Rubrivivax gelatinosus IL144: one gene and its partner. Each later gene encodes a partner of the first gene's protein in a complex. Links are inferred from orthologs where the notes say so. Each region holds a gene or a part of one and is shown on either strand. Other genes may lie near its edges. The genes, in order: secA and secY.

What was found.
Region 2: the proteins of secA (region 1) and secY are in contact, whole or in part, in a crystal structure (PDB 3DIN), measured with the Thermotoga maritima proteins. The link is inferred for Rubrivivax gelatinosus IL144 from one-to-one orthologs. Residues at the interface, in WP_004082002.1 of Thermotoga maritima: Glu261, Ala262, Arg263, Lys300, Ala301, Arg302, Thr303, Ile304, Ile305, Leu323, Tyr324, Asp325, Pro326, Val329, Ser330, Tyr333, Ile336, Lys340, Phe345, Val349, Glu363, Phe364, Tyr374, Ser375, Gly376, Gly377, Glu393, Ile395, Thr482, Ser483; in WP_004081795.1 of Thermotoga maritima: Glu108, Gly109, Glu110, Glu111, Ala236, Glu237, Arg238, Arg239, Ile240, Thr241, Ile242, Gln243, Tyr244, Ala245, Arg246, Arg247, Val248, Thr249, Gly250, Arg251, Arg252, Val253, Tyr254, Gly256, Ala257, Ser258, Thr259, Tyr260, Leu261, Pro262.

Annotation. Positions count from the first base shown.
Region 1 is NC_017075.1:1,084,142-1,099,963, forward strand. The notes cover bases 7,048-10,313. They hold secA (preprotein translocase subunit SecA), read left to right. Parts: upstream 7,048-7,368; coding sequence 7,369-10,113; downstream 10,114-10,313. Other genes in these bases: RGE_RS05160 (hypothetical protein), read right to left, coding at 7,048-7,175; RGE_RS24895 (S8 family serine peptidase), read right to left, coding at 10,220-10,313. In the rest of the region: RGE_RS05120 (DUF1631 family protein), read right to left, coding at 1-1,946; large conductance mechanosensitive channel protein MscL, read right to left, coding at 1,998-2,420; petA (ubiquinol-cytochrome c reductase iron-sulfur subunit), read left to right, coding at 2,614-3,210; RGE_RS05135 (cytochrome b), read left to right, coding at 3,243-4,643; RGE_RS05140 (cytochrome c1), read left to right, coding at 4,671-5,441; RGE_RS05145 (glutathione S-transferase N-terminal domain-containing protein), read left to right, coding at 5,569-6,180; RGE_RS05150 (ClpXP protease specificity-enhancing factor), read left to right, coding at 6,200-6,724; more of RGE_RS05160, read right to left, coding at 6,846-7,047; more of RGE_RS24895, read right to left, coding at 10,314-12,829; bifunctional glutamate N-acetyltransferase/amino-acid acetyltransferase ArgJ, read left to right, coding at 13,174-14,403; RGE_RS05180 (MFS transporter), read left to right, coding at 14,605-15,822. UniProt on the Escherichia coli protein: Required for protein export, interacts with the SecYEG preprotein conducting channel.
Region 2 is NC_017075.1:352,467-362,675, forward strand. The notes cover bases 6,935-9,916. They hold secY (preprotein translocase subunit SecY), read left to right. Parts: upstream 6,935-7,761; coding sequence 7,762-9,072; downstream 9,073-9,916. Other genes in these bases: rpsE (30S ribosomal protein S5), read left to right, coding at 6,935-7,111; rpmD (50S ribosomal protein L30), read left to right, coding at 7,132-7,314; rplO (50S ribosomal protein L15), read left to right, coding at 7,314-7,745; infA (translation initiation factor IF-1), read left to right, coding at 9,077-9,295; rpmJ (50S ribosomal protein L36), read left to right, coding at 9,312-9,425. Also shown: rplB (50S ribosomal protein L2), read left to right, coding at 1-379; rpsS (30S ribosomal protein S19), read left to right, coding at 391-666; rplV (50S ribosomal protein L22), read left to right, coding at 680-1,009; rpsC (30S ribosomal protein S3), read left to right, coding at 1,025-1,894; rplP (50S ribosomal protein L16), read left to right, coding at 1,897-2,313; rpmC (50S ribosomal protein L29), read left to right, coding at 2,330-2,527; rpsQ (30S ribosomal protein S17), read left to right, coding at 2,524-2,805; RGE_RS01660 (peroxiredoxin), read left to right, coding at 2,895-3,413; rplN (50S ribosomal protein L14), read left to right, coding at 3,627-3,995; rplX (50S ribosomal protein L24), read left to right, coding at 4,026-4,340; rplE (50S ribosomal protein L5), read left to right, coding at 4,346-4,909; rpsN (30S ribosomal protein S14), read left to right, coding at 4,919-5,224; rpsH (30S ribosomal protein S8), read left to right, coding at 5,252-5,647; rplF (50S ribosomal protein L6), read left to right, coding at 5,664-6,197; rplR (50S ribosomal protein L18), read left to right, coding at 6,208-6,570; more of rpsE, read left to right, coding at 6,593-6,934; more of rpsK, read left to right, coding at 9,917-10,209. UniProt on the Escherichia coli protein: The central subunit of the protein translocation channel SecYEG. Consists of two halves formed by TMs 1-5 and 6-10.

The DNA of each region.
Region 1 (15,822 bases):
CCGTTCCAGTCGATCTGGCTTTCGTCGACGAGGCCGACACGCGCGGCTTCCTCGGCGCTGAAGCTGGGCTCGGCGATGACCTCGTCGAGCACCGGCAGGTTGGCCGGCGCGGCCCGCAGCGCCTCGCGCGAGGGCAGCGGGCGCTGCAGCGCGCCGTCGACTTCGCGCGCCAGCAGGTTGATGTCCAGCGGCCGCACCGGCTGCGCCTTCAGCGACTCGGCGTGCGCCGGCAGCAGCCGGCCGAAGAACTCGCGCCGCGAGGCCTCGGGCCAGCCGATCAGGTCCAGGCCTTCGCCCAGGTCCTTCATCAGCTTGGGCAGCTCGGCGAGAAAACTCTTGCGCTGCGCCGACGAGGTCTTGGGCTGCACGCTCATGAAGAGCTCGCGGCCGACCTGGCGCAGGCGGCGCACCGACTCGGCCTCGGCGCCGTCGCGCTCGCTGGCGGCGACGACGGCCTGGCTCCAGACCTGGCTGATGAAGTCGCGCAGGAACTCCGGCGCCGACAGGCCCTTCAGCTCGCCGTGCAGCTGCTGCGCGTAGAGCTGGCGCAGGCGCAGCTCGTCTTCCTTGGCGGCCAGCAGTTCGGCGGCGTCGCCCTGCGCGCGCACCTCGTCGCGGCCCTGCTCGGCGACGAAGGCCTCGAGCGCCGCGAGCTTGCTCTGGTAGAGCTCGAGCTGGTCGAAGTCGCCCTGCACGACCTCGTCGACGAGTTCGCGGATGCGGCCCAGCACACGCTGCGCGCCGGCGTCGCCGATGTCGTCGAAGCCCGCGCCCAGCGAGGCGATGCGGTTGACGAAGCGGCGCACCGGGTGGCGGCGCGACGAGAAGAAGCTGGGGTCGCCGAGCGCCGCACGCAGCACCGGCAGCTGCAGCCGCGCGATCTCGCGTGCGATCTGCGGCGGCACCTTCGGGTCCGACAGGATCTGGTCGAACAGGCTGCCGATGACGTCGATGACCATCAGGTCGAGCGAGCCGCCGGCGGCCTGGCGCAGCTCGTCGCGATGGGCGTGGATCAGGTTGGGCAGCGCCGGCCCGCCGGCCAGGCCGGCGTCGGCGGCATCGGCCATCGCCGCGGCTTCGGCGAAGGCGATGCGGCGCATCAAGGCCATCATCGCCGGGTCGACGTCGCCCAGCGGCGTGCCGCGGCCGGCGGCGTGGCCGGAGCGTGTGCTCGGGCCGAAGCTGCTGCCGCTGCGGCGGCTGCCCCAGCGGCTGTCGACCTCGGGGCCGAGCGCCGCGCGCTCGGATTCGGCGGCGCGTTCGGAGGCGCCGAAGCCGGTGCTCGGCGCGCCGCTGCGCGACTCGGTGTTGCGCACGGTCAGCCCGGCCGGCTGCACGCCGGCGCGGCGCAGGTCGGCGACGATCTCGGCATAGGTGCTGCGCAGCAGCGTGCCCAGCGAACGCGCCATCTCCCGGGCCAGCGCGTCGCGCACCTCGGGGCGGTCGGAGACGGTCTCCACCGCCTGGTACATCGCGTGGCCGACGACTTCGGGGCGCAGCGGGTTGCGCTCGCGCTCGCCGCCGGCGCTGCCCAGCAGCGCGCCGACGTAGGCGCCTAGTTCGCGCAGCTCCCATTCGCAGGCGTGCGCGGCTTCCAGGCCGAAACGTTCGGCGGCGACCTCGATCTCGAGTTCGCGGTCCTCGACGAGGCGCAGCGACTCCCAGCTCGGGCTCTGCGTGGAGTCCTCGCCGCTGCGCGGCGCGACCTCGCGCAGCACGCGGCGGTCGAACTCCTCGTTGAAGGCCAGCGCGAAGACGGCCGACTTGCGGTTGAGCTCGAACTGCGCGCCGAGCAGGCCGTCGCGCTGGAACGCGTTGTTGGACGCGAGGGCGGCGAGGCCCAGGCTCTCGATCGTGCGTTCGGTGGCCTGACGCGCCGCCAGCTTGATGCGCTGGACGGCGGCCTCGAGGGCGGCGGGCAGGCGGTGGACGGGGTGCGGGTTCATTCGGGCGGCAGTCCCCCGAGTATGCGGCAACTGCCGCCGGCCGCCCCCGGTTTACTTGCGCGCCAGCGCGTCGCGGATCTCGCGCAGCAGCAGCACGTCCTCGGGTGTCGGCGCGGGCGCCGGCGGCGGGGGCGGCGGCGCGTTGCGCTTGATGCGGTTGATCTGCTTGACCATCACGAAGATGATGAAGGCCAGGATCACGAAGTTCACCGACACGGTGATGAAGCTGCCGTAGGCGAAGACCGCGCCGCCCTTCTTGGCCTCGGCCAGCGTCGTCGCCGTCTGGCCCGCCAGCGGGATGAAGTAGTTGCTGAAGTCCAGCCCGCCGACGACGCGACCGACCAGCGGCATGATGACGTCGCCGACGAGGGACTCGACGATCTTGCCGAAGGCGCCGCCGATGATCACGCCGACGGCGAGATCGACGACGTTGCCCTTGGTGGCGAACTCCTTGAATTCCGATGCGAAGCTCATCCGAGCCCCCTCCTGCTGGTCTTGAATCGGTGGATCGGCCCCGGTCGGCAAGTGGCCCGGAGCCTCGCGACGACGGTAGGACGAGGCATAGACCGCGTCAAGCACGCCAGTGAGCGGCGGATGCCCCTTCGGCGTCGGCTAGAATCACGGGTTGACCCGAATCTCCCCTCCCGAGCAACACCCGAGGACATCCATGAGTGACGCTGCCGTCGACCAAGGACGACGCACCTGGATCGCCATCACCTGCGGCGCTGGTGCCGTTGGTGGCGCGGCGGTCGCCGTTCCGTTCGTCAGCACTTTTGCGCCTTCCGAACGGGCCCGCGCCGCGGGCGCGCCGGTCGAAGTCGACATCAGCAAGCTGGCCCCCGGTGACCGCATGACCGTCGAATGGCGCGGCAAGCCGGTCTGGATCCTGCGCCGCACGCCGGAGCAGATCGACCAGCTGAAGACGCTCGACAGCCAGCTGGCCGACCCGAACTCCGAGCGCAAGGCTTACCCGATCCCGGATTACGCCAAGAACACGGGCCGCTCGATCAAGCCCGAGTACCTGGTCGTGATCGGCATCTGCACGCACCTGGGCTGCTCGCCCGGCGGCGTCGCCAAGGGCAGCGGCAACGCCAGCGTGCCCGCCGACTGGCCGGGCGGCTTCCTGTGCCCCTGCCACGGCTCGACCTTCGACCTGGCCGGCCGCGTCTTCAAGAACAAGCCCGCGCCGGACAACCTCGAAGTGCCGCCGCACATGTACCTGTCCGACACCGTTCTGCTGATCGGTGAGGACAAGAAGGCCTGACGCCGCAAACCACGAAGTCCGAGGTCAATTCGATGGCTGAATTCAAGCAAGCGCGGCCGGGTGCGCCGATGGCCGAGCAGTTCATGACATGGGTGGACAACCGGTTCCCGGCCACCAAGCTCTTCAAGGAGCACATGTCGGAGTACTACGCGCCGAAGAACTTCAACGTCTGGTACTTCTTCGGCTCGCTGGCGATGCTGGTCCTCGTGATCCAGATCGTCACCGGCATCTTCCTCGTGATGCACTACAAGCCTGACGCGGCGGTCGCCTTCGCGTCGGTCGAGTACATCATGCGCGACGTGCCCTGGGGCTGGCTGGTGCGCTACATGCACTCGACCGGCGCCTCGGCGTTCTTCATCGTCGTGTACCTGCACATGTTCCGCGGGATGATCTACGGCAGCTACCGCAAGCCGCGCGAGCTGGTGTGGATCTTCGGCTGCGCGATCTTCCTCGCGCTGATGGCCGAAGCCTTCATGGGCTACCTGCTGCCGTGGGGCCAGATGAGCTACTGGGGCGCGCAGGTCATCATCAACCTGTTCTCGGCGATCCCCTTCGTCGGCAACGACCTGTCGCTGCTGATCCGCGGCGACTTCGTCGTCGGCGACGCGACGCTCAACCGCTTCTTCAGCTTCCACGTCATCGCCGTGCCGCTGGTGCTGCTGGGCCTGGTCGTCGCGCACATCATCGCGCTGCACGAAGTGGGTTCGAACAACCCCGACGGCATCGAGATCAAGGCGCTGAAGGACGACAAGGGCATCCCGCTGGACGGCATCCCCTTCCATCCGTACTACACGGTGCACGACATCTACGGCGTGGCGATCTTCCTGATCCTCTACAGCGCCGTGCTGTTCTTCGCGCCCGAAGGCGGCGGCTACTTCCTGGAGTTCAACAACTTCATCCCGGCCGACCCGCTGAAGACCCCGGCGCACATCGCCCCGGTGTGGTACTTCACGCCGTTCTATTCGATGCTGCGCGCGGTGACCGACGACATGGTCACGGTGCTCGTCGTGCTGATCGCGATCGCCGGCGTGCTGGGCTTCGTCAAGGGCGGCTTCAAGGGCATCTGGAAGTTCGCCCCGCTGGTCGGCGCGATCGTGCTGGTGGCGCTGCTGAAGACCTTCGACGCCAAGTTCTGGGGCGTCGTCGTGATGGGCGTCGCGGTGCTGATCCTCTTCTTCCTGCCCTGGCTGGACCGCAGCCCGGTGAAGTCGATCCGCTACCGTCCGGCGTGGCACAAGGCCGTCTACGCGGTGTTCGTCGTCAACTTCCTCGTCCTCGGCTACTACGGCATCCAGCCGCCGTCGGCCGCCGGCTCGATCATCTCGATGGTCGGCACGCTGTTCTACATGGGCTTCTTCCTGCTGATGCCCTGGTGGAGCCGCATCGGCGAGTTCAAGCCGGTGCCTGAGCGCGTGACCTTCCGCGCCCACTGAGCCGACGAGAGCGGAGTCCTAGACACCATGAAGAAACTGATCCTCTCCCTGCTCGCCAGCCTGGCGCTCCTCGGTGCGGCTCACGCCAACACCGGCGGGCCGGCCTGGGACAAGTTCCCCAGCGAACGCCTGAACGACCAGGCGGCGCTGCAGCGCGGTGCGCAGACCTTCGTCAACTACTGCCTGAACTGCCATTCGGCGTCGTACGTGCGGTACAACCGCCTGCGCGACATCGGCCTGACCGAGCAGCAGATCCGCGACAACCTGATCCTCACCGGCGTGAAGGTCGGTGAGCTGATGAACAGCGCCATCGATCCGCGCGACGCCAAGGAATGGTTCGGCGCCACGCCGCCGGACCTGTCGCTGGTGGCGCGTTCGCGTGCCGACGGCTCCAAGGGCAGCGGCGCCGACTACCTCTACACCTACCTGCGTGGCTTCTACCGCGACGACAGCCGTCCCACCGGCTGGAACAACCTCGTCTTCCCGGCCGTCGGCATGCCGCACGCGCTGTGGGAACTGCAGGGCACGCAGCGTGCGGTGTTCGAGGAAGAGAAGGACGCGCACGATCCGGCCAAGGTCACGCACGTGTTCAAGGGCTTCGAGCTCGAGACCCCGGGCAAGATGAACAAGGCCGAGTACGACGCCACCGTCGCCGACCTCGTCGCGTTCATGACCTGGATGTCCGAGCCGGTCCGCAGCACCCGCACCCAGTTGGGCATCGGCGTGCTGATCTTCCTGGCGATCTTCACCGTGATCGCCTGGCGCCTGAACGCGGTGTATTGGAAGGACGTCAAGTAGACGTCCGCCACGCCCGGCGGTCGGCCGGGCCATGGAGCGCAGTGGCAGCCTTCGGGCGACCACTGCGTTTGCTTCTTTTGACGCGGGGCCCGTCTGGCCCCCAACTGACGATTGAGGGCCCCACGCCATGATGGTGCTTTACTCCGGAACGACCTGCCCCTACTCGCACCGCTGCCGCTTCGTGCTGTTCGAGAAGGGCATGGACTTCGAGATCCGCGACGTCGACCTCTTCGCCAAGCCCGAAGACATCGCGATGATGAATCCGTACAACGAGGTGCCGATCCTCGTCGAACGCGATCTCATCCTCTACGAGTCGCACATCATCAACGAGTACATCGACGAGCGCTTCCCGCATCCGCAGCTGATGCCGGGCGACCCGGTGGCGCGTGCGCGCGTGCGGCTGTTCCTCTTCAACTTCGAGAAGGAACTGTTCGCCCACGTGAACCTGCTCGAAGGCCGCGGCATCAAGGCGACCGACAAGCAGCTCGAGAAGGCGCGTTCGCAGATCCGCGACCGCCTGACGCAGCTCGCGCCGATCTTCGTCAAGAACAAGTACATGCTCGGTGACGACTTCTCGATGCTCGACGTCGCGATCGCCCCGCTGCTGTGGCGCCTGGACTACTACGGTATCGACCTGTCGAAGAACGCCGTGCCGCTGCTGAAGTACGCCGAGCGCATCTTCTCGCGTCCGGCCTACATCGAGGCGCTGACGCCGTCCGAGAAGGTGATGCGCAAGTAAGCCGGCAGGGCCTCGACCGATGAGCGCGACCAGCGACAACCAGGGTTCCTCGACGCGCCCGTACCTGCTGCGGGCGCTGCACGACTGGTGCACCGACAACGGCTTCACGCCGTACATCGCCGTCTACGTCGACGCGAGCGTGCAGGTGCCGATGGAGTACGTGAAGAACCACGAGATCGTGCTCAACGTCGGCTTCGAGGCCACGTCCGGGCTCAAGCTCGGCAACGAGTTCATCGAGTTCAAGGCCCGCTTCGGCGGCGTGCCGCGCGACATCGTCGTGCCGGTCGACCACGTCGTCGCGATCTACGCCCGCGAGAACGGCCAGGGCATGGCCTTCCCGGCGCCGGCCGAAGCGGCGCCCGCCGCACCGCCGGTGTCTCCGGCCGCCGAGGCGCGGGCGCCGACGCCGCTGCGCTCCGGGCTGCGCCTGGCCTCCGAGGCTCCCGAGCCGCCGGAGGCAGACGCCGAGACCCCGCCTCCGTCCGACGAGCCGCCCGAGCCCGCCGGGCCCGGCGGCCGCCCGTCGCTCAAGCGGATCAAGTAGGCGCTCCTACAATCCGCAGCTCGCGCCGGCTTAGCTCAGTTGGTAGAGCACCCGCCTTGTAAGCGGAAGGTCGTCAGTTCGACTCTGACAGCCGGCACCAGCCCCCTGGCGCGGCCGTGGCTCAGCGCCGCAGGCCGGGCTCGGGCGGCAGCACCCGCACCTTGATCGCCACCGGCGCCCAGCCGGCGTTGCGCAGCCGCGTGTCCAGCCGCGGCAGCAGCTGGCGCAGCTTGGCCGCCGCTGCGCCGTGCGCGGCCAGCAGCGTCCAGCCTTCCTCATCGAGCGGCCCGGGCCGCACCGCGGTGCGCAGGCCGCCGGCCAGCAGCGGCGCGATCGCGTCGTAGCGCGCGCGCGACTCGCGCGCCCGCTGCAGCAGCCCCGCCAGCGGCGCGTGGCCGCTCAGCGCGTCGCTGAACGAGAGCGTGCCGGCGAGAGGGGAGCGGGGGGCCATCACGACAGTCTAGCCCTATGGCCGCGCGAGCGCGGGGGCGCCGATGTCGCGCCATGACCGGGTGCTAAACTCGTCGGCTTCGTGTCCGTGCGCCAGCGCGACGCCCGAGCGCCCCGAGCGAATCGCCCGATCCCTCTCGGCCCTTCGGCATCGCGGGGTGCCGGCACCGCATCACATCTCGAGCGCGGACTTCATGTTTCCCAAGATCCTGACCCAGATTTTCGGCAGCCGCAACGAACGCCTGCTGAAGGGCTACCGGCGCACGGTCGACAAGATCAACGCGCTGGAGTCGCAGCTGCAGAAGCTCGACGACGCCGCGCTGCGTGCCAAGACCGACGAGTTCCGCCAGCGCCTGGCCCAGGGCACCTCGCTCGACGACCTGCTGCCCGAGGCTTTCGCCGTCGTGCGCGAGGCCGGCAAGCGCGTGCTGAAGATGCGCCACTTCGACGTCCAGCTGATCGGCGGCATGGCGCTGCACGAAGGCAAGATCGCCGAAATGCGCACCGGCGAAGGCAAGACGCTGGTCGCCACGCTGCCGGTGTACCTGAACGCGCTGCCGGGCAAGGGCGTGCACGTGGTCACCGTCAACGACTATCTCGCGCGCCGCGACGCCGAATGGATGGGCCGGCTCTACGGCTTCCTGGGGCTGACCGTCGGCGTCAACGTGCCGGGCCTGTCGCGCGAGGAGAAGCAGGCCGCCTTCGCCGCCGACGTCACCTACGGCACGAACAACGAGTTCGGCTTCGACTACCTGCGCGACAACATGGTCTACGACGTGCGCGAGCGCGTCGCGCGCGGCCTGAACTACGCCATCGTCGACGAGGTGGACTCGATCCTCATCGACGAGGCGCGCACGCCGCTGATCATCAGCGGCCAGGCCGAGGACCACACCGAGCTGTACGTCAGTGTCGACGCGGTGATCCCGAAGCTGAAGAAGCAGATCGGCGAAGCCGATCCGCGCACCGGCGAAGGCGTCATCGAGCCGGGCGACTTCACCGTCGACGAGAAGGCGCACCAGGTCTTCCTGACCGAAGCCGGCCACGAGAAGGCCGAGCAGATCCTCGCCGAGGCCGGCCTGCTGGCCCCGGGCGCGAGCCTGTACGACCCGGCCAACATCGCGCTGATGCACCACGTCTACGCGGCGCTGCGGGCCCACCAGCTCTACAACCGCGACCAGCACTACGTCGTGCAGAACGGCGAAGTGGTCATCGTCGACGAGTTCACCGGCCGTCTGATGACGGGCCGGCGCTGGAGCGACGGCCTGCACCAGGCCGTGGAAGCCAAGGAAGGCGTCCGGATCCAGAGCGAGAACCAGACGATGGCCTCGGTCACCTTCCAGAACTACTTCCGCATGTACGGCAAGCTGTCGGGCATGACGGGCACGGCCGACACCGAGGCCTACGAGTTCCAGGAGATCTACGGCCTCGAGACGGTGGTCATTCCGCCGAACAAGCCGACCGTCCGCCAGGACGAGAACGACCTGATCTACAAGACGGCCAAGGAGAAGTACGACGCCGTCATCGCCGACATCCGCGACTGCTACGAGCGCGGCCAGCCGGTGCTGGTCGGCACGACCTCGATCGAGAACTCGGAGCTGATCTCCGAGCTGCTGAAGAAGGCCGATCTGCCGCACCAGGTGCTCAACGCCAAGCAGCACGCCAAGGAAGCCGAGATCGTCGCCCAGGCCGGCCGGCCGAAGATGGTGACGATCGCGACCAACATGGCCGGCCGCGGCACCGACATCGTGCTCGGCGGCAACGTCGAGAAGCAGATCCAGTTCCTCGAAGCCGACCCGGCGCTGTCCGAGGACGAGAAGAAGGCCCGCGCCCAGCAGCTCACCGACGAGTGGCAGGGCCTGCACGAGAAGGTCAAGTCGCTGGGCGGGCTGCGCATCGTCGCCACCGAGCGCCACGAGAGCCGGCGCATCGACAACCAGCTGCGCGGCCGTTCGGGCCGCCAAGGCGACCCGGGTTCCAGCCGCTTCTACCTGAGCCTGGACGACCCGCTGATGCGCATCTTCGCCGGCGACCGCGTGCGCGCGGTGATGGACCGGCTGAAGATGCCCGAGGGTGAGGCCATCGAGGCCGGCATCGTCAACCGCTCGATCGAGAGCGCGCAGCGCAAGGTCGAGGCGCGCAACTTCGACATCCGCAAGCAGCTGCTCGAGTACGACGACGTCTCCAACGACCAGCGCAAGGTCATCTACCAGCAGCGCAACGAGATCCTCGAGTCCGAGTCGCTGGACCAGCAGATCTCGAACCTGCGCCGCGCGACGATGACCGAGGTCGTGCGCACCTACGTGCCCGCCGAGAGCCTGGAAGAGCAGTGGGACCTGGCCGCGCTCGAACGCGTGCTGACCGAGGAATGGCAGCTCGAGCTGCCGCTCAAGAGCATCGTCGAGGGCAGCGAGAGCATCACCGACGAGGAGATCGTCGACAAGGTCATCGCCGCCGCCGACGCGCAGTTCCAGGCCAAGATCGACCTGGTCGGCAGCGAACAGTTCACGCCCTTCATGCGCATGGTGCTGCTGCAGGCGATGGACTCGCACTGGCGTGATCACCTCGCGGCGCTGGACTACCTGCGCCAGGGCATCCACCTGCGCGGCTACGCCCAGAAGAACCCGAAGCAGGAATACAAGCGCGAGGCCTTCGAGCTCTTCAGCCAGCTGCTCGACGTCGTGAAGATGGAAGTCACGCGCGTGCTGATGACGGTGCGCATCCAGTCGCGCGACCAGGCCAGCGAAGCCGCCGAGGCGATCGAGGAGCAGGCCGGCCAGGTCAGCAACGTGACCTACACCCATCCCAACGAGGACGGCAGCGTCTCGCAGGAAGCCGATGCCGCCACGGCCGTGGCCGAGGTGCCGCGCGTCGGCCGCAACGATCCCTGCCCCTGCGGCAGCGGCAAGAAGTACAAGAGCTGCCACGGCAAGCTGGCCTGACGGCCGGCATCGCCGCGACGACGACGGGGCCCGCGGGCCCCGTTTCCATTTCCGGCGGACATGAAAAAGGGGCCCCGAGGGGCCCCTTCGTGCAGGCTCGCGCCGCTTATTGCGGGCGGGCGATCGTGATCACCGGCGAGGTCCAGGTCTCCCAGTCGGTCGCGATGCCCTCGTCGCCCAGCGCCTTGAGCACCGAGATCTTCACGACGTAGCGGCCGTTGGGCACCGTCTTCCAGGCCTTCGGGTTCTCGCCCTTGCCGCGGAAGGTCGTGCCGTCCCAGGAGTAGGTGAAGAAGCCGCCCGGCGTCGAGTTGCGGGTGACGTACTCCTCCATGCTCACGCGGTGCCAGGACTTGCCGGTGTCGGCCTCGAAGGCTTCCAGGATCACCTTGCGCGACAGGTGGTCGTAGTGCACGAGGAAGTACGGGATGTTCCCGTCGGCCATCGTGAACGTCGCACCCGAGGGCTGGTTGGTGTAGCTGCCGCCGGCCAGCGTCGCCAGCCACGGGAAGCCGTTGGCCGTCGGCGTCAGCACCACGGTCGACTGGTAGTCGCCCTTGAAGCCGGCGTAGGGCACGCGCAGCGGCGCGGTGCCGTTGGTCGGCGTCAGGACGATGTAGCCGCCGTAGAGGCTGCGGTCGGGCAGCGAGCTGTTGGCGGTGATCGTCGCCGAGAACTTGCCCGTGCCGCGGGCCGGCACCGTCAGCGTCGTCTGGCTGAAGCTCACCGTCGCCGGGCCGTCGAAGACACCGCTGACGTTGTACGAGCTGCCGGTCGTGGTGTTCGGGCCGGCGGCCAGCGACGCGACGTGGCTGATCGTGTAGGTGACCGGCGCGCCCGAGCGGTTGCTGACGGACAGCGTCTTCAGCGAACTGCCGGCGGCGCTCTCGCCCAGCGCAAGCTGGCTCGGCGAAACCGTCGCGGTGTTCTGGATCACGCCGATGATGTCCAGCATGCCCGAGCCCTGGCGGAACGAGAAGTCCAGCAGCCCCAGACCCGCGTTGCCCGACCAGTTCTTCGGGTCGGCCGTGTTGTAGATCCGGTCGGCCACCTGGCCCGGCTTGAGCTTGGGGTTGGACTCCAGGATCAGCGCGACGCCGCCGGCGACGTGCGGCGCGGCCATCGAGGTGCCCGACAGCGTCGTCGTGCCGCCGAGTTCCAGCGGATAGGTCGACAGGATCGCGCCACCCGGCGCGCCGACGTTCGGCTTGAAGCCGAGCTCGGCGTCCAGGCCGTAGGAGCTGAAGCCCGAGATCAGGCCGCCCGTGCCGTAGGGATAGCTGACGTAGGTGCCGGACCAGTTCAGCGTCGTCGTGCCCGCGGCGATCGCGGCGTCGAGCTTGGCGCCCTGGTCGGCGGTGATCGCGACCACCGGGATCGTGATCGCCGGCGTGCCGGCCACCGTCGGCGACAGCGCGCCGGCCTGGTTGTTGTAGAGCACGACGGCCGCCGCGCCGGCGTTCTGCGCGTTGAGGGCCTTCTGGTAGAACGAGCAGGTGCCGCGACGGATCAGCACCGCCTTGCCGGTCAGGCTGCCGGCCGCCGGCGCCACGCAGGCGTCGTCGGCGGTGGTGGTGGTGCCGGTCTTGGCCATCGTCAGCGAGCCGCTGGTCGGCGCCACCGGCGAACCGCTGGCCGGCGTGAAGCCAAACGGCGTGCCGCCGACGGTGAACGACAATTGGGCGTTGTCGTAGGAGGCGACGCTGATCGCCTTGTCGGCCACGCCCGGCGCGCCGGTGGCGAACAGCGCGTCCGGCGACGAGCCGCCGGGGCCGTTGTTGCCGGCCGAGGCGACGACGATGACGCCCTTGGCGACGAGCTTGTTGGAGGCCTTGGCGGTCGGGTACTCGGGCCACTGGCGCGCCGCGCCCAGGCTCATGTTGATGACCTGCATGCCGTCCTCGTAGGCGCGCTCCAGCGCCGCGAGGATGATGTCCGACGAGGTCGTGCCGGTGCAGCCGAAGACGCGGTAGGCGCCAAGCGAGGCCTTGGGCGCGACGCCGAGAACGCCGCCGCCGTTGGCGCCGACGATGCCGGCGACGTGGGTGCCGTGGCCGGCGCAGTCGTCGGGCACGTCGTCGGGCACCGGGGTCAGCGCGTCGCCGCTGCCGCTGCTGTCGTAGGCGTCGCCGACGAAGTCGTAGCCGGCGATGACGCGCGCGGTCGGGAAGGAGGTCGAGCCGTTCGTGCCCTTGCCGCCGAAGGCCGGGTGGTCGATGTCGATGCCGGTGTCGATGATGCCGACCTTGACGCCGGCGCCACTCAGGCCGAGCTGCTGCTGGGCCACCGAGGCCCCGGTCATCGTGATCGCGGCCACCAGGTCGGGCGAGGCTTCGCCGTTCTTCACCGGTTCGGGCGCAGCGACGTTGAGCACCGGGTAGATCGCCTTCACGCCGGGCAGCATGGCCAGCTTGGCGCGATCGCGCTGGTCGACCTTGACGACGAAGCCGTTGAACAGCTTGTCGAAGCTGCGGCGCTCGGTCACGCGCAGCTTGGCGTTCTTGATCGCGGTGCGCAGCGACGCTTTTTCGGTACGCACCGAGGCCAGGGTGTTGCCGTCGGCGACGGGCTTGCCGTCGAGTTCGACGAACCAGAGCGTGCCGGACTCGGCGGCGGAGACCGGGACCGAGCTTTGCGCGGCCAGTGCCGGTGCTCCTGCGAGCGCGGCTGCCGCGGCGATCGCGGTCAGCATCGGCACGAGGTTGTGCTTTCTCATGAGGTCGTTCACTCCTGTGCGGGCGCCGTCCTGCGGCGCCTCTGTGGCGGCCATGGGAGATGCGAGCGAGAGCTGCGGCGCGGGGGGCCGCGCGGCAGCTTTCGGAGGCGTTTCAGGGGGCAGGCTGCCGGTCCGTCCCCCCGAGGTGCGAACGATTATGGGTAGCCCCTCAGGGCCCGGGCAGGGGGCTGGACGCCCGCGTGCAAGCCGCATCCCGCGACTGCGGGGGCGGGTTCCACCGGGGTTCCCCGAGCCGGCGCAGCGGCGCACCGCGCGGGGGCAGGGTCGCACCGGATGCGCTCCTAGAATCGGCGCTCCATCCGCCTCACCGTTGCGCCGCCGCCATGCCCGTGAACCTCGCCGCCCCTGTCCCCGAGTCCCTGCTGCCGGTCGCCGGCGTGCGCCTGGGCGTCACGATGGCCGGCATCCGCAAGGCCGGCCGGCGCGACCTCGTCGTCTTCGAGCTGGCCGAAGGCTCGGCCGTCGCCGGCGTCTTCACGCAGAACCGCTTCTGCGCCGCGCCGGTCCAGATCTGCCGCGAACACCTGGCCGCCGGCGAAGGCATCCGCGCGATAGTCGTCAACACCGGCAATGCCAACGCCGGCACCGGCGCCGACGGCCTGGCGCGGGCCCGCCGCAGCTGCGACGCGCTGGCCGCGGTGGCCGGCGTCGCGCCGCGCCAGGTGCTGCCGTTCTCGACCGGCGTCATCATGGAGACGCTGCCGGTCGAACGCATCGAGGCCGGCCTGCCGGCCGCCTGGGCCGCGCTGCGCGCCGACGGCTGGGCCGAGGCCGCCGAAGGCATCATGACCACCGATACCCTGCCCAAGGCGGCGTCGCGCCAGCTGCAGATCGGCGGCCGCACGGTCACCGTCACCGGCATTGCCAAGGGCGCCGGCATGATCCGCCCGAACATGGCGACGATGCTGGGCTTCGTCGCCACCGACGCCGCAGTCGATGCGGCGCTGCTGCAGCCGCTGCTGCGCGAGGCCGCCGACCTGAGCTTCAACCGCATCACGATCGACGGCGACACGTCCACGAACGACTCCTTCGTGCTGATGGCCACCGGCCAGGCCGGCCACGCGCCGATCACGACGCTCGACTCGGCCGAAGGCCGCGCGCTGCGCGAGGCGGTCGTCGCGGTGTCGCAGCATCTGGCGCAGGCCATCGTGCGCGACGGCGAGGGCGCGACCAAGTTCATCACCGTCACCGTGCAGGGCGGGCGCGACGAGGCCGAGTGCCGTGCCGCGGCCTATGCGGTGGCGCATTCGCCGCTGGTCAAGACGGCGTTCTTCGCCAGCGACCCCAACCTCGGCCGCATCCTGGCGGCCGTCGGCTACGCCGGCATCGGCGACCTCGACCAGGGCCTGATCGACCTCTTCCTCGACGACGTGCACGTCGTGCGCGAAGGCGGCCGCCACCCCGGGTACCGCGAGGAAGACGGCCAGCGCGTGATGAAGCAGGCCGAGATCACCGTGCGCGTCGACCTGCACCGCGGCGCCGCGGCGGCGACGGTCTGGACCTGCGACTTGTCGCACGACTACGTCAGCATCAACGCCGACTACCGCTCCTGATCCCTTCTCCTGCGGTCGTGCCGCCGGTCCAGGGCTGCTAGGATCGCTGCCCCTTCCCCCCGATGGCCGGCCGGCGTCCACCGCCCGAGCGGCCATCGACAGGCCGGCGCGCCGCGTGCCGGCCGCGGGCCGCCGATCGTGTCGTCTTGGCGTCGCCCGTGATCCGCGGCTTGACCGCGCCGACGACCGGAGACCTGCACGATGACCCGCGCGCTGCTCGCCCGCCTGCGCGCCGCCCTGACGCTGCCGCCGGGCGACCTGCTTCGAAACGCCACCTACCGCCGCCTGTGGAGCTCGATCCTGATCAGCTCGCTGGGCGGCCAGGTGACGATGCTCGCGCTGCCGCTGACCGCAGCCGTGCTGCTGCATGCCACGCCGACCCAGATGGGCCTGCTGACGGCGATGGAGATCGCGCCCTTCGTGCTGTTCTCGCTGCCGGCCGGCGTCTGGCTGGACCGCGTGCGCAAGCTGCCGGTCTACATCGCCGGCGAACTGCTGATCGGCGTCGCGGTCGGCAGCGTGCCGCTGGCCTGGGCGATGGGCTGGCTGGCGATGCCCTGGCTGTACGCCGTCGGCTTCTTCATCGGCTGCGTCTTCACGGTGGCCGGCACGGCCTCGCAGATCGTGCTGACCCAGGTCGTCGAACGCGACCGGCTGGTCGAGGCGCACGCCAAGAACGCGCTCGCGACCTCGGGCTCGGACGTCGCCGGGCCGGGTTTCGCCGGCCTCTTGATCAAGCTCTTCGGCGCGCCGCTGGCGCTGCTGGTCGACGCCGTGCTGGTCGTCGTCTCGGCGGCCATCCTGCGCGGCATCCACGTCGACGAGCGCCGCACGCCGCGGCCGGACGCGCGTTTCGGCCGCGAGCTCGCCGAAGGCCTGCGTTTCGTCGCCGAGCACAAGCTGCTGGTCGCGCTGGCGGTGGCCGTCGGCACCTGGCAGCTGTGCCAGAACGCGGCGCAGGTGGTGCAGATCCTGTTCGCGACGCGCACGCTGGGCCTGTCCGAACACGCCGTCGGCCTGTGCTACATCGGGCTGGGCGCCGGCACGGTGACGGCCAGCGTCTGGGGCAACCGCATCAGCCGGCGCATCGGCCCGGGGCCCAGCATGGTGCTGGGCTTTCTGGTCTGCGGCAGCGGTTGGCTGCTGCTCGCGGTTGCACCGGTCGGCCCCTGGGGCGTCGCCGCCTTCGCCGCGACGCTGGCGCTCTACGGCGCCGGCGCGGTGCTGGCCTTCATCAACTTCCTGGCGCTGCGCCAGGCGGTGACGCCGGAGCCGATGCTCGGCCGCATGACGAGCACGATGCGCTGGCTGATCCTGCTGCCGGCCGGCCCGGGTGCGCTGATCGGCGGCTGGCTCGGCGAGCACCACGGCCTGCGCTCGGCGCTGGCCTTTGCCGGCGGCGTCTCGATGCTGCTCGTC
Region 2 (10,209 bases), 730 kb from region 1 along the record:
CAAGGGCGCGCAGATCGCGCGTTCGGCCGGCGCCAGCGTCACGCTGATGGCTCGCGAAGGCATCTACGCTCAGGTCCGCCTGCGCTCGGGTGAAGTCCGCAAGATCCACATCGACTGCCGCGCCACGATCGGCGAGGTCAGCAACGAAGAGCACAACCTTCGCCAGTACGGCAAGGCCGGTGCGATCCGCTGGAAGGGCATCCGCCCGACCGTTCGCGGCGTTGCCATGAACCCGGTCGACCACCCGCACGGCGGCGGCGAAGGCCGCACCGGCGAAGGCCAGCCTCAGGTGTCCCCGTGGAACACGCTGACCAAGGGCTACCGCACGCGCAGCAACAAGCGCACGCAGACGATGATCGTCTCGCGCCGCAAGAAGTGAGGCCGTAGAACATGGCACGTTCACTCAAGAAGGGTCCCTTCGTGGACCACCACCTGATGGCCAAGGTCGAGAAGGCCTCCGCCAACAAGGACAAGAAGCCGATCAAGACCTGGTCGCGCCGCTCGACGATCCTGCCCGAGTTCATCGGCCTGACCGTCGCCGTGCACAACGGCAAGCAGCACGTTCCCGTGTACGTGACCGACCAGATGGTCGGCCACAAGCTCGGCGAATTCGCGCTGACCCGTCTGTTCAAGGGTCACCCGGCCGACAAGAAGGCCAAGCGCTAAGGGGACGAAGAGCATGGAAACCAAGGCAATCGTCCGCGGTGTGCGCCTCTCGGCCGACAAGGGTCGGCTGGTGGCGGACATGATCCGCGGCAAGAAGGTCGACCAGGCGATCAACATCCTCACGTTCACGCCGAAGAAGGCCGCCGTCATCATCAAGAAGGCGGTCGAGTCGGCGGTGGCCAACGCCGAGCACAACGACGGTGCCGACATCGACGAACTGAAGATCAAGTCGATCTACGTCGAGCAAGGCGCCACGCTGAAGCGTTTCTCGGCCCGTGCGAAGGGTCGCGGCAACCGCATCAGCAAGCCGACCTGCCACATCTTCGTGACCGTCGGCAACTGAGGAGCTGGAAAAGACATGGGACAAAAAATCCATCCGACCGGCTTCCGGCTGAGCGTCACGCGGGCCTGGGGCTCGCGCTGGTTCGCCACGAACCGCAACTTCGCCGGCATGCTGGCCGAAGACCTGCAGGTTCGTGACTACCTGAAGACCAAGCTGAAGAACGCGGCGGTCTCGCGCATCCTGATCGAGCGTCCGGCCAAGAACGCCCGCATCACGATCTTCTCGGCTCGTCCGGGCGTCGTGATCGGCAAGAAGGGCGAGGACATCGAGAACCTGAAGGCCGAGCTGACCAAGCGTCTGGGCGTGCCGGTCGCGGTCAACATCGAGGAAGTGCGCAAGCCCGAAGTCGATGCTCAGCTGATCGCCGACTCGATCACCCAGCAGCTCGAGAAGCGCATCATGTTCCGCCGCGCGATGAAGCGCGCGATGCAGAACGCGATGCGCCTGGGCGCGCAGGGCATCAAGATCATGTCCGCGGGTCGTCTGAACGGCATCGAAATCGCGCGTACCGAGTGGTACCGCGAAGGTCGCGTGCCGCTTCACACCCTGAAGGCCGACATCGACTACGGCTTCTCCGAAGCCAAGACCACCTACGGCGTCATCGGCGTCAAGGTGTGGGTCTACCGCGGCGACCGCCTGGCCAACGGCGAAGCGCCGCAGCTGGCGAAGACCGAAGGTGACGACGAGCGCCGTCCGCGCCGTGGTCCGCGTCCGGGCGGTGATCGTCCGGGTGCCGGCCGTGGCCGTCCGGGTGGCGATCGTGGCCCGCGTGCCGACGGTGCTCCGTCGGCGGCCCCTGCCGGTGACGGCAAGGGTGGTCCGGCCGTCAAGCGCGTGCGTCGCGCCGGCGCTCCGGCTGCCGGCGGCGAGACCAAAGGAGAATAACGATGCTGCAACCTGCACGTCGCAAGTTCCGTAAGGAACACAAGGGCCGCAACACCGGCATCGCCACGCGGGGCAACAACGTCTCGTTCGGCGAATTCGGTCTGAAGGCCACCGAGCGCGGCCGCATCACCGCGCGCCAGATCGAAGCGGCTCGCCGTGCGATCTCGCGCCACATCAAGCGGGGTGGTCGCATCTTCATCCGCATCTTCCCGGACAAGCCGATTTCGCAGAAGCCGGCGGAAGTCCGGATGGGTAACGGCAAGGGCAACCCCGAGTTCTACGTCGCCGAGATCCAGCCGGGCAAGGTGCTGTACGAGATCAACGGCGTTCCCGAACAGCTCGCTCGCGAGGCGTTCACGCTGGCGGCGGCCAAGCTGCCGCTGCGCTGCACGTTCGTCGCCCGCCAGGTCGGCCTGTAACGCCAAAGGAAGCAACATGAAGGCATCCGAACTGCGTTCCAAGGACGTCGCGGCGCTGGAGAAGGAAGTCTCCGATCTGCTGAAGGCCCATTTCGGCCTGCGCATGCAGAAGGCGACCCAGCAGCTGACCAACAACTCGCAGCTGGGCAAGACCCGCCGCGACATCGCCCGCGCCAAGACCGTTTTGGCCGAGAAGAAGAGGGCCGCGAAATGAGCGAAACCCAGACCACCGCTCCGGAGAAGAACACCCGGACGCTGATCGGCCGTGTCGTCAGCGACAAGCGCGCCAAGACCGTCACGGTCCTGGTCGAGCGTCGCGCGGCGCACGAGCTCTACGGCAAGATCGTGGCGCGCTCGCGCAAGTACCACGCCCATGACGAAAAGGGCGAGTACAAGATGGGCGACCTGGTCGAGATCGCCGAAGGGCGTCCTATCAGCAAGACCAAGAGCTGGGTCGTGACCCGCCTGATCGAGAAGGCGAAGCTGGTCTAAGACCCGCCCGCCTGCTCGCGAACGGCCGCCGCCGGATACTCCGGCGCCGGCCGTTTTTCATTGCGCCGGCCAGATCCAGGAGGAGACCCATGCTGAAGATCGGTGACCGGCTGCCCGCCGGCCAGCTCCACGAATACGTCGATGTCGCCACAGAAGGCTGTGCGCTCGGCCCGAACGCGGTCGACATCGGCTCGGCCACGGCCGGCAAGACGATCGTCGTCTTCGGGCTCCCCGGCGCGTTCACGCCGACCTGCTCCGAGCGCCACGTGCCCGGCTACGTCGCCAAGGCGGCAGAGCTGCGCGCCGCCGGCGTCGACGAGGTCTGGTGCGTGTCGGTCAACGACGCCTTCGTGATGGGCGCCTGGGGCCGTCAGCTCGGTGTGCAGGGCAGTGTGCGCATGATGGGTGACGGCAATGCGGACTTCGCGCGGGCAACCGGCCTGACGCTGGACCTCACGTCGCGCGGCATGGGCCTGCGGTCGGCGCGCTACGCGATGATCGTCGTCGACGGCGTCGTGCACACGCTTGCCGTCGAGGCGGCGGGCAAGTTCGAGGTCAGCGATGCCGAGACGGTGCTGCAGCAGCTCCGCTCCGGCGTCCTTCAATGAAATAGCGCGACAGCGCTTGACGCGCCGGCGGGAACGCCGGCATAATCCAAAGCTTCGCCGAAATGGCGGCTAATGTCAGCGTATGCGCAAGCGCGGCGCGCCAGGCATCAGCCTCCGGCTCGGATCAGCCCAGATCTACCCAGACACGGGCCCAAGACTGACCGGCAAGACTCGAGCAATCGGGTGGCGCGGGGAGAAGTTGGGGTACGAACAATGATCCAAATGCAATCGCGGCTCGACGTGGCCGACAACACGGGTGCCAAGTCCGTCATGTGCATCAAGGTGCTCGGCGGCTCCAAGCGGCGCTATGCCGGCATCGGCGACGTCATCAAGGTCAGCATCAAGGAAGCCGCGCCGCGTGGTCGTGTGAAGAAGGGCGAGGTCTATTCGGCCGTCGTCGTTCGCGCCGCCAAGGGCGTGCGCCGCCAAGACGGCTCGCTGATCAAGTTTGACGGCAACGCCGCGGTGCTGCTGAACGCCAAGCTCGAGCCGATCGGTACCCGCATCTTCGGGCCGGTCACGCGCGAACTGCGCAGCGAGCGCTTCATGAAGATCGTGTCGCTGGCGCCGGAAGTTCTCTGACGCGACCGACAGATTCGAGGTTCGACACTCATGAACAAGATTCGTAAAGGCGACCAGGTCATCGTGCTGACCGGCCGTGACAAGGGCAAGCGCGGCACCGTGACGCAGCGCGTCGACGACGACCACGTGATCGTCGACGGCGTGAACATGGTCAAGAAGCATGTGAAGCCGAACCCGATGAAGGGCACGACCGGCGGCGTCATCGACAAGGCGATGCCGATCCACCAGTCCAACATCGCCATCTACAACGCTGCTACCGGCAAGGCCGATCGCGTCGGCATCAAGATCGACGGCGACAAGAAGACCCGCGTCTTCAAGTCCAGCGGCGAAGAGATCAAGGCGTAAGCACCATGGCAAAGACTCAAGCTTCCGCGACGTCGCGTCTGCAGGCTCTGTACCGCGAGCAGATCGTCCCCGAGCTGATGACCAAGTTCGGCTACACCTCGGTGATGCAGGTTCCGCGCCTCGAGAAGATCACGCTGAACATGGGCGTGAGCGAGGCCGTCGCCGACAAGAAGGTGATGGACCACGCCGTCGGCGACCTCACCAAGATCTCCGGCCAGAAGCCGGTCGTCACCAAGAGCCGCAAGGCCATCGCGGGCTTCAAGATCCGCGAAAACGTGCCCATCGGCTGCATGGTGACGCTGCGTGGCGTGCGCATGTATGAATTCCTGGACCGTTTCGTGACGGTGGCGCTGCCGCGCGTGCGCGACTTCCGCGGCATCTCCGGCCGTGCGTTCGACGGCCGTGGCAACTACAACATCGGCGTCAAGGAACAGATCATCTTCCCCGAGATCGAGTACGACAAGATCGACGCGATCCGCGGGCTGAACATCAGCATCACGACCAGCGCGAAGAGCGACGACGAGTGCAAGGCTCTGCTCGCCGCGTTCAAGTTCCCGTTCAAGAACTGAAGGCAAGCCATGGCCAAACTGTCCCTCAAGCAGCGCGAAGAAAAGCGCGAGAAGCTGGTCGCCAAGTACGCCAAGAAGTACGCCGAGCTGAAGGCCATCATCGACGACGCGCAGCGTTCGGAAGAAGAGCGCTACGCCGCCCGTCTTGAACTGCAAAAGCTGCCCCGCAACGCCAACCCGACCCGTCTGCGCAACCGTTGCGCCCTGACCGGTCGTCCGCGCGGCACGTTCCGCATGTTCGGCCTGGGCCGCAACAAGATCCGCGAGCTCGCCTTCAAGGGCGACATCCCCGGCATGGTCAAGGCCAGCTGGTGATTCGGGTAGCCGCGAAGGAGATTTTTTATGAGCATGAGTGATCCCATCGCCGACATGCTGACCCGCATTCGCAACGCCCAAAGCGTTGAGAAGGCCGTGGTCACGATGCCGTCGTCGAAGCTCAAGGTCGCGATCGCGCAAGTCCTGAAGGACGAAGGCTACATCGACGGTTTCGTCGTGAAGGCCGAGAGCGGCAAGAGCGAACTCGAGATTTCGCTGAAGTACTACGCCGGCCGTCCGGTGATCGAGCGCATCGAGCGCGTCAGCCGCCCGGGCCTGCGCATCTACAAGGGCCGCGACGAGATTCCGCAGGTCATGAACGGCCTGGGCGTGGCGATCGTCACGACCCCCAAGGGCGTGATGACCGACCGCAAGGCTCGCCAGACCGGTGTCGGTGGCGAAGTCCTCTGCTACGTGGCCTAACCCAAGGACGAACGACATGTCCCGCGTAGGAAAGATGCCGGTCGCCGTCCCGCAAGGCGTGGACGTCGCGATCTCGGCCGACAAGATCACCGTCAAGGGCGCCAACGGCACGCTGGTGCGTGACCTGAACCCGCTCGTGACGATCAAGAACGAAGCCGGCAAGCTGAGCTTCGTGCCCGTCGACGACACGGCTGCGGCCGACGCGATGAGTGGCACGATGCGTGCGCTGGTGGCCAACATGGTCCACGGCGTCGCCAAGAGCTTCGAGAAGAAGCTGACGCTGGTCGGCGTGGGCTTCCGTGCCCAGGCCCAGGGCCAGAAGCTCAACCTGCAGATCGGTTTCTCGCACCCGGTGGTGAAGGAGATGCCCGAGGGCGTCAAGGTCGCCACCCCGACCCAGACCGAAATCGTCATCTCGGGCGCCGACCGCCAACGCGTCGGTCAGATCGCCTCCGAGGTTCGCGCCTTCCGTCCGCCCGAGCCGTACAAGGGCAAGGGCATCCGCTATGCGGACGAGCGCGTGATCCTCAAGGAAACGAAGAAGAAGTAAGGAGCGCACCATGATGACGAAGAAGGAACAACGCCTGCGTCGTTCGCGTCAGACCCGGCTGCGCATCGCCCAGCAAGGCGTCGCGCGACTGAGCGTCTTCCGCTCCAACCTGCACATCTACGCCAGCGTCTTCTCCGAGGACGGCACCAAGGTCCTGGCCAGCGCCTCGACCGCCGAGAAGGAAGTGCGCGAGCAGATCGGTGCCGGCAAGGGGGGCAACACCGAAGCGGCTGCCCTGATCGGCAAGCGCATCGCCGAGAAGGCCAAGGCCGCCGGCGTCGAGAAGGTCGCATTCGACCGCGCGGGCTTCGCCTACCACGGCCGCGTCAAGGCGCTGGCCGAAGCGGCTCGCGAAGCCGGCCTGCAGTTCTGACGGGCGCAAAGGAAGACTCGAAATGGCAAAGTTCACTCCCCGCCAGCAGACCGAAGGCAACGACGACGGCCTGAAGGAAAAGATGATCGCGGTCAACCGCGTCACCAAGGTCGTCAAGGGCGGCCGCACGCTGAGCTTCGCGGCGCTGACCGTGGTCGGTGACGGCGACGGCCGCATCGGCATGGGCAAGGGCAAGGCCAAGGAAGTGCCGGTCGCGGTGCAGAAGGCCATGGAATCGGCCCGCCGCAACATGGTCAAGGTCGCGCTGAAGAACGGCACGATCCACCACAAGGTCGACGGCGAACACGGCGCGGCCAAGGTCCTGATGGCCCCGGCCAAGCCCGGTGACGGCATCATCGCCGGCGGCCCGATGCGCGCCGTCTTCGAAGTGATGGGCGTGACGGACATCGTCGCCAAGAGCCACGGTTCGACCAACCCGTACAACATGGTGCGCGCGACGCTGAACGCGCTGAAGCGCTCCACCACGCCGGCCGAAGTGGCCGCCAAGCGTGGCAAGTCGGTCGAAGACCTCTTCAACTGACCCCGCGCCGGAGAAGCCTCATGTCCGAGAAGAAGACCCTCACGGTCAAGCTCGTCCGCAGCGTCGCCGGCACGCGCGAGTCGCATCGCGCCACCGTGCGTGGCCTGGGCCTGCGCAAGCTCAACAGCCAAAGCGTCCTGGAAGACACGCCTGCCGTGCGCGGCATGATCAACAAGGTCTCGTACCTGGTGAAGGTGCTGTAATGCAGATCAACAACCTCAAGCCCGCCGAGGGCAGCAAGAAGGCGCGCCGTCGTGTCGGCCGCGGCATCGGCTCGGGTCTGGGCAAGACCGCCGGTCGCGGTCACAAGGGCCAGAAGTCGCGTGCCGGCGGCTTCCACAAGGTCGGTTTCGAAGGCGGCCAAATGCCGCTGCAGCGCCGTCTGCCCAAGCGCGGCTTCAAGTCGCAGCAGCTGAAGTACAACGGCGAGATCACGCTGGCCGAACTCGAGGCGCTGGGCGTCGACGAGGTCGATCTGCTCGCACTGAAGGCTGCCGGCCTGGTCCGCCAGATCGTCAAGAACGTCAAGGTCGTCAAGAGCGGCGAGATCACCCGCAAGGTGACGCTCAAGGGCATCGGCGCGACCGCCGGCGCCAAGGCCGCGATCGAGGCCGTCGGCGGCACGTTCGCCTAAGAGGGACGCGCAGCCCGTGGCAACCTCCGCGAACCAACTGGCCAAAAGCGGGAAGTTCGGCGACCTCCGTCGCCGGGTGATCTTCCTGCTGCTGGCCCTGGTGGTCTACCGCATCGGTGCGCACATCCCGGTGCCCGGCATCGACCCGAACCAGCTCCAGCAGCTGTTCAAGGGTCAGGGCGGCGGCATCCTGAACCTGTTCAACATGTTCAGCGGCGGCGCGTTGTCGCGCTTCACCGTCTTCGCGCTGGGCATCATGCCCTACATCTCGGCGTCGATCATCATGCAGCTGATGACCTACGTCGTGCCCTCCCTGGAGGCGCTGAAGAAGGAAGGCGAGGCAGGTCGTCGCAAGATCACGCAGTACACGCGCTACGGCACGCTCGGCCTGGCGATCTTCCAGAGCCTGGGCATCGCCCTGGCGCTCGAGGGCTCGCAGGGTCTGGTGCTGGCGCCGGGCTTCGGCTTCCGCATGACCGCGGTCGTCAGCCTGGTGGCAGGCACGATGTTCCTGATGTGGCTGGGCGAGCAGATCACCGAACGCGGTCTGGGCAACGGCATCTCGATCCTGATCTTCGCCGGCATCGTCGCGGGACTGCCGAGTGCGATCGGGGGGCTCTTCGAGCTGGTTCGCACCGGCGCGATGAGCATCATCGCCAGCCTGTTCATCACGGCGGTCGTGATCGGCGTGACCTACGTCGTCGTGTTCGTCGAACGTGGTCAGCGCAAGATCCTGGTGAACTACGCCAAGCGCCAGGTCGGCAACAAGGTGTACGGCGGCCAGTCGTCGCACCTGCCGCTGAAGCTGAACATGTCGGGCGTGATCCCGCCGATCTTCGCGTCGTCGATCATCCTGCTGCCCGCGACCATCGTCGGCTGGTTCGCCACCGGTGAGGGCCTGCGCTGGCTGAAGGACATCTCGAGCGCTCTGTCGCCGGGGCAGCCGATCTACGTGATGCTCTATGCGGGCATGATCGTGTTCTTCTGCTTCTTCTACACGGCGCTCGTGTTCAACAGCCGCGAGACCGCCGACAACCTGAAGAAGAGTGGCGCGTTCATTCCGGGCATCCGTCCGGGTGACCAGACCGCGAAGTACATCGACCGGATCCTCTCGCGTCTGACGCTGGCCGGCGCGGTGTACATCACGGCGGTGTGCCTGCTGCCCGAGTTCCTGGTCCTGAAGTACAACGTCCCGTTCTACTTCGGCGGCACCTCTCTGCTGATCATCGTGGTCGTGACGATGGATTTCTGGGCCCAGGTTCAGAGTTACGTGATGAGCCAGCAGTACGAGAGCCTGCTCAAGAAGGCGAACTTCAAGGCGGGCTGAGGCGATGTCTAAGGACGACGTCATTCAGATGCAGGGGGAGATCCTCGAGAACCTCCCCAACGCCACCTTCCGAGTGAAGCTGGAGAACGGGCACGTGGTGCTCGGCCACATCTCCGGAAAGATGCGGATGCACTACATCCGCATCCTTCCGGGTGACAAGGTGACGGTCGAGCTCACCCCCTACGATTTGAGTCGCGCGCGGATCGTGTTCCGCGCCAAGTGAGGTCAAGGAGAAGACCATGAAAGTCGCAGCTTCGGTCAAGAAGATGTGCCGCAACTGCAAGATCATCCGACGCAAGGGCGTCGTGCGAGTGATCTGCACGGACCCGCGCCACAAGCAGCGTCAAGGCTGATAGTCAGAGGAAGAACATGGCACGTATCGCCGGTATCAACATCCCGCCGCACAAGCACGCGGAAATCGGCCTGACCTCGATCTACGGCATCGGCCGTACGACGGCGCAGAAGATCTGCGACACGGTCGGCATCCCGTATTCGAAGAAGGTCAAGGACCTCAACGATTCCGAGCTGGAGAAGATCCGCGAGGAAATCGGCCGTCTGACCATCGAAGGCGACCTGCGTCGCGAGCTGTCGATCAACATCAAGCGCCTGATGGACCTCGGTTGCTACCGCGGCTTCCGTCATCGCCGCGGCCTGCCGGTGCGCGGCCAGCGCACCCGCACCAACGCCCGCACCCGCAAGGGTCCGCGCAAGGGTGCGGCCGCGCTGAAGAAGTAAGCCGCCGCCACGCACGAGGAAGATCCACATGGCCAAGTCCCCCGTCAACAACGCCGCGCGTCGCGTCAGCAAGAAGATCCGCAAGAACATCGCGGACGGCATTGCGCACGTGCACGCGTCGTTCAACAACACCATCATCACGATCACGGACCGCCAAGGCGGTGCGCTGGCGTGGGCCTCCAGCGGCGGCCAGGGTTTCAAGGGTTCGCGCAAGAGCACGCCGTTCGCTGCTCAGGTCGCGGCCGAGAACGCCGGCCGTGCTGCGCAGGAACAGGGCATCAAGAACCTGGACGTGCGCATCAAGGGCCCGGGCCCGGGCCGCGAGTCCAGCGTTCGCGCTCTGGCTTCGCTGGGCATCCGCATCACGTCGATCAGCGCCGTGACGCCGGTGCCGCACAACGG